Linked DNA regions of Methylocaldum szegediense. The protein of the gene in region 2 interacts with the protein of the main gene of each other region in a pairwise test. Links are inferred from orthologs where the notes say so. Each region holds a gene or a part of one and is shown on either strand. Other genes may lie near its edges.

Region 1 (3,071 bases), 1.1 Mb from region 2 along the record:
AAAAGATCGCTGAGGACAGCTTCTATTTTTCGAGGCACCAGCTCATCCACATCGCTCTCGGCCTATGCGCTGGTTGTGCCGTTGCCGCGATCAAATTAGAGGTGTGGCAGAAATTGTCGTTACCCCTATTCCTGTTTGGGCTTGCTCTGTTGGCTGTGGTTTTGATACCCGGAATAGGCAAGACCGTCAACGGGAGTTCGCGATGGATCGATTTGCTCGGCCTCCGGGTTCAGGTTTCCGAAATCTTCAAGCTCATCGCCGTGATTTACATGGCGAGCTACATTCACCGTCATCTCCATACAGTGCGCGATTCGGTTCAGGGAATGATCCGCCCCTTGGCTTTGCTGTCCGTAGGCGGGGTGCTCCTGCTGATGGAACCCGATTTTGGTGCGACAGCGGTCATCATGGCGACGGCGCTGGGCATGTTATTTCTGGGCGGCGCGAGACTTTGGCAGTTTGGCGTACTGATCGGCCTGATGATTGTTGCGGGGATCGGATTGATTTGCAGTGCAGAATACCGTCTGCAGCGCGTACTCAGTTTCACTAATCCCTGGGAACACCCGCTCGACACCGGTTTTCAGCTAACCCAGGCACTGATCGCTTTCGGCCGCGGGGAATGGACGGGGGTTGGCCTGGGTTCGAGCGTGCAGAAGCTGTTTTATCTTCCCGAAGCGCATACCGATTTTCTCTTTTCCATCATAGGTGAGGAATTGGGTTTGGTCGGGACGACGACCGTCATCGTACTGTTCATGATGGTTGTTTGGCGTGCGCTCGTGATCGGCCAACTGGCTGAGCGGGCCGAGCATCGGTTCGGCGCATTCGTTGCTTACGGAATAGGCATTTGGTTCGGCTTGCAGTCTTTTATCAATATGGGAGTGAATATGGGCATGTTGCCCACGAAAGGACTGACCTTGCCGCTGATGAGTTACGGCGGTGGAAGCATGTTGGTGATGTGTGCGGCATTGGGGCTTTTATTTCGGGTTCGGAGCGAAGCCCTCGAAGCTTATGCTGCGGCACCCAGGGTTAGAGCCAGATGGGCGCACGTGTGATGATCATGGCCGGCGGTACCGGCGGTCACGTGTATCCCGCCCTTGCGGTTGCCCGGGAATTGTTGTCCCGCGGACACGAGGTGGTCTGGATGGGGACACGGCAAGGGTTGGAAGCGCGGGTCGTGCCGGCCGCTGGCATACCCGTGGAATGGTTGTCGGTATCGGGTTTGCGCGGCAAAGGGTGGATGGCAACGTTGAGATTTCCATTCATGTTGACAAAAGCTTGTCTGCAGGCTTTGCGCATTTTGCGCCGCGCCAAGCCCGACGTGGTCCTCGGAATGGGAGGGTTCGTATCGGGCCCGGGCGGACTCATCGCGCGTTTACTGGGTATTCCTTTAGTATTGCACGAGCAAAACCGTATCCCAGGAACTACCAATCGCTGGCTCGCTCGGAGGGCACAAGCGGTTCTGGAAGCGTTTCCGGAAAGCTTCGGACCTAAGATAGCCGCACACTGCACAGGAAATCCGGTACGGGAGGAAATCGTCACGCTAAGACGGGAAGTCGGTGCAAGATGGGACGAGCCGCTAAAGATTTTGGTCCTCGGCGGCAGTCAAGGCGCTAGGGCATTGAACGAGATCGTACCGGAGGCTCTTGCGCGGGTTGACATGCCCATTCGCGTTTTTCATCAGACCGGGGAGGCTATGCGCGCCAAAACGGCAGTTCGCTATGCACAGTTAAGAATTTCGGCGCGCGTAGAGGCCTTTGTCGAGGACATGGCCGAGGCTTATGCCTGGGCGGATCTGGTGGTCTGCCGCGCAGGGGCGATGACCATCAGCGAACTAACCGCCGCGGGTTTGCCGTCGATCCTGGTGCCGTATCCGTACGCCATAGACGATCATCAAACTCATAACGCCCGATACTTGGTCGATAACGGTGCGGCCATCATGATCCCGCAATCCGAACTGTCCGCCGAGCGTCTTGCCAACGAAATCACTGCGCTGATGCGGGATCCGGTCCGGCTGAAAACGATGGCCGAGCATGCCGCGGCTCTGGCGAAACCGGAGGCGGCCCAAGCGGTTGCCGAGATTTGCTTGAATGAGGCGAACCGTGAAGCTGCCTGAACAAATCGCTGGACAGTACGGTATGAACCGCATCCGCCGCATTCACCTCGTCGGGATCGGCGGAACCGGCATGTGTGGCATTGCCGAAGTTCTTTTGAATCTGGGATATCAGGTTTCGGGGTCGGATCTCAACGAAAACGCCAATACACGCCGTCTGGCCGAACTCGGCGCAAAAATATTTCTCGGTCACTCGCCTGAGCACGTCGCGGAATCCGAAGTCGTGGTCGTTTCCAGTGCCGTCAGTCGATCCAATGTCGAAGTCGTTTCCGCGCGTTCCCAGAAGATTCCGGTCATTTCGCGGGCGGAGATGCTCGCCGAATTGATGCGCTTCCGGTACGGCATCGCCGTCGCCGGCACTCACGGCAAAACCACGACCACCAGTCTGGCGGCGAGTGTACTTGCGGAAGCCGGGCTCGACCCGACTTTTGTTATCGGTGGGCGTCTCAACAGCGTTGGCACCAACGCCCAGCTCGGGAAAGGCTCGTATCTGGTCGCTGAAGCAGACGAAAGTGATGCCTCGTTTCTCTACCTGCAGCCAATGATCGCCGTGGTCACGAATATCGATCGGGACCACATGGAAACCTATAGCGGCGACTTTGGCAAAGTGAAGAAAGCTTTTGTCGAATTCCTGCATCATGTGCCTTTTTACGGTCTGGCCGTGCTGTGCCTGGACGATCCGGGCGTTAGGGACATTCTTCCCGAAATCAGCAAGCCGATGAGAACCTACGGTTTTAGCGAAGAAGCCGACGTACGCGCCGTGAATATCCGTCAAGACGGCTTGCGTTCGCACTTTACCGTGCTGAGGCCCGGTCATGACGAGCCGCTGGACGTGAGTCTGAATCTTCCGGGACGCCACAACATACTGAACGCCCTATCCGTGATCGCGGTGGGGGCAGAGTTGGGAATCTCCGACGAAATCATCCAGCGCGCTTTGCGGGGATTCCGGGGGATCGGACGGCGT
Region 2 (2,946 bases):
AGCGCGATATTCCGTAACGAGGGTACTTTGAAGACGTATTCGTCGCTTGCGGTGTTGGTGACCGTAAAGCGCCCTTTGTCCTTCTCCGGCAATATTTCCGAGCCAGGTTTTTCTACGACGCCGAAAGGAAAATAACCGTTGCCGCCGATATTGATGCCGTTGTGGCAGTTCGAGCAGCCCTTGTCCATGAACAGTGCCAAGCCTTGTTTTTCCGCATCGTTGAGCGCTTTGTCGTCGCCTTTGAGATAGCGGTCGAACTTGGAATTCGGCGTAATCAAGGTAGCTTCGAAAGCTTCGATCGCTTTCGCCACATTGTCGAAGCTCACCGGCTTGGGGTCGTCCGGGAAAGCTTGCTTGAAGCGTTCCACATAACCTGGAATGGTACTCAGGGTTTTTTCGAGCCGCTCGGGGGTATTGTTCATTTCGACGCTCGCCTGCAAGGGGCCTTTCGCTTGCGTTTGAAGATCAGCTGCCCGTCCGTCCCAGAACTGGGCGACATTGAATACGGAATTCAGCACTGTGGGAGCGTTGCGGGGCCCTTTCTGCCAGCCGTGTCCGATTGAAGTCTCCTCGAGATCGACGCCGCCCAGCACCAGATTGTGACAGCTGTTGCAACTGATCAGCCAGCTCCTCGAAAGACGAGGATCGAAGTAGAGCATCTTGCCTAATTCGATCTTTTCTGGCGTCAGGACCGCGCCTCGTATGGAGGGAGGTTCCGTGGGAATAGGCTTGAAGAGCGCCTGCGCTTTCTGCATGAGTTCCTCAGCCGCCCATGCGTTTCCCACTATGAACGGTAGGCAAAAGATCAGTCTTTTCACGTTGTCCTCTCCTTGTGAAACCGAGCAAAGATCCGACACGGAGTAAAGATTTATTATCGAATCGCATTGCGGCGGCTCAAATGCGATTTCTCAAGGGAAACGGAAACCCGTCGTAGCCGAGGATTCGATCACACCGTTCCGATCCGGCGTAGAGAGGCAGGACTTGGTTCGCTGTCAGTGAACGCTCCGACAACGGATTGGTGTGCATAGCCTGCTGGAGGCAAGTCCTTTACTGGACAATCAAAGCGTGGCAAGGCCGCCAACGCTCGAGCCGCCTCTCTCGCTCATCCGGTGCGTTTTCTGGCAACCACACGTTTTGGCTTCTCTTTCAGGGGATTCGGAAAATGTACACGCCGGTTTTCGTTGGTTTTAGGCCGTAAGGCGTATGCCAGGATCGCCGCGGTCGCCGACACATTGAGAGATTGTATCTGGCCCGAGCCAGGCAGAGTAACGATGGTTTCGCAAGCCGCAAGCGTCGCGGCCGGGGCTCCTTGTTCTTCGTTGCCGAGAACCAGGGCAATGGGGCGTGGGTCTTGCTCGAGCGTCTCCAGCGGAACACCGCGCCCCAGGGCGGTACCTGCGACACGATAATCATGCCTCAGGCGTTGCAGCGCGTCGGGCAAGGACGTGGCCTTATAGACTTGCACATATTCGAGCCCGCCCTCGGCAACGCGATAAGCCGAGTCGGACAGCCCCGTCTGGGCCGGGTGGTCGGATATCAGCAAATGCCGAAACCCGAAAAAAGCCAATGTGCGGGCAATGGCGCCGAGGTTGTGGGAATTGCTGACGCCGTCCAGAATGAACAGCGTCTGTCCGCTCCGGGCCCAACGACGGGCTTCCGCAAGATCGAAAGGCCGTATGGGCTGCGGCTCGGCTACCGCGACAATGCCGCCATGCAACATGGAGCCGGCGATGCGCGCCAACTCTTCGTCTTCGACCATGCGGTAGGGACGGCGGACCCGCGCCATATAGGCACAGAACTCGCCTACAAAAGGCACCATGCGTTCCTCATAGAAAAACCGCAAAACCCGGTCTGGATCGCGTCGGAACAAGGCAGTCACGGCGGGCAGTCCGGCGATTCGAACCGTTCGCTCAGACGGGTGGGCGATCGGTTTCTCTGTCTGTAAGCGTTTAGACGCGCGTGCCTGGAGGGGCAAGTGGTCCGAGGAAGGTCGGGAGGTTTTCGGTTTGGACACAGGAGCAGCGCTTGGTGGTGTTGCGTTTTTTCATTCTATCCATTTCGCCCAATCCTAGGCGAACCGAGGCCCATGGTCCGCTTGATAAGCTCGATGAGTATAGATTCCGCCAGGTGCAAGAAACGCACGGCAAGGTTGGATCATATTGTGGGCTCATGGACTCCCGCTCAGGCAACATAGAAGAGCACCGAACAATAGTGGCTTGCACTACCCGCCAGGACGAATACGTGCCAGATGTTATGGCAATAACTCAATTTTTTACCCAACGCGAAAAAGACGACGCCTACGGTATAAAACAAACCTCCCGTAAGAAGCCAGGCGAAGCCCACCGAAGGCAAGGTTTGTAACAAAGGTTCGAGGGCGATCAGAATGATCCACCCCATAACGAGATAAATCACCACTGGCAGCACTCGCGGCCCCTTCCGGGGCAATGTTTCCAGCATAACGCCCAGGATTGCTAAACCCCAGACAGCGGTGAATATGGACCAGCCCCAGACACCGCGAAGGGTAACCAGGGCAAAAGGGGTATAGGTACCGGCAATAAAAAGATAAATCGACTGATGATCGAGTTTGGCGAAGATCGCTTTCAGTTCACCCTGCACGCCGTGATAGAGCGTAGAACAGGTGTAAACCAGCATCAGCGTGAGCCCGTAAATACTGAAGCTAACGATCTTCCACACATCGCCTTGGTGCACTGCCAGTACCATCAGGACGATAAGGCCTATGACTGCGGCTATCGCACCCAGCAGATGACTGACGGCATTGAATAGCTCCGTCCCTGCCACCCCTTTATCAGCCATATCTCGCAAGAAATGAGATAAACATCTGACAAACTCCGCAGTGGATAAGATCCTTGGCGATGGGCGTCGCTGTTGACCGTGGCCGCGTTCCATATCCCTGCTCCTTTAACGACGTGCCTCCAACCTCATACA

The links. The genes of interacting proteins can lie anywhere in the genome.
Region 1: the proteins of QEN43_RS13055 (region 2) and murG interact in binary tests that used the Escherichia coli proteins (3 or more experiments, as listed by UniProt). The link is inferred for Methylocaldum szegediense from one-to-one orthologs.

Annotation. Positions count from the first base shown.
Region 1 is NZ_OX458333.1:4,109,618-4,112,688, forward strand. What follows is about bases 73-3,071. They hold murG (undecaprenyldiphospho-muramoylpentapeptide beta-N-acetylglucosaminyltransferase), read left to right. Parts: upstream 73-1,033; coding sequence 1,034-2,110; downstream 2,111-3,071. Other genes in these bases: ftsW (putative lipid II flippase FtsW), read left to right, coding at 73-1,049; murC (UDP-N-acetylmuramate--L-alanine ligase), read left to right, coding at 2,085-3,071. In the rest of the region: more of ftsW, read left to right, coding at 1-72. UniProt on the Escherichia coli protein: Cell wall formation. Catalyzes the transfer of a GlcNAc subunit on undecaprenyl-pyrophosphoryl-MurNAc-pentapeptide (lipid intermediate I) to form undecaprenyl-pyrophosphoryl-MurNAc-(pentapeptide)GlcNAc (lipid intermediate II).
Region 2 is NZ_OX458333.1:3,028,723-3,031,668, reverse strand. What follows is about bases 59-2,932. They hold QEN43_RS13055 (TrmH family RNA methyltransferase), read right to left. Parts: upstream 2,015-2,932; coding sequence 1,103-2,014; downstream 59-1,102. Other genes in these bases: trhA (PAQR family membrane homeostasis protein TrhA), read right to left, coding at 2,182-2,799; QEN43_RS13060 (cytochrome-c peroxidase), read right to left, coding at 59-818. In the rest of the region: more of QEN43_RS13060, read right to left, coding at 1-58.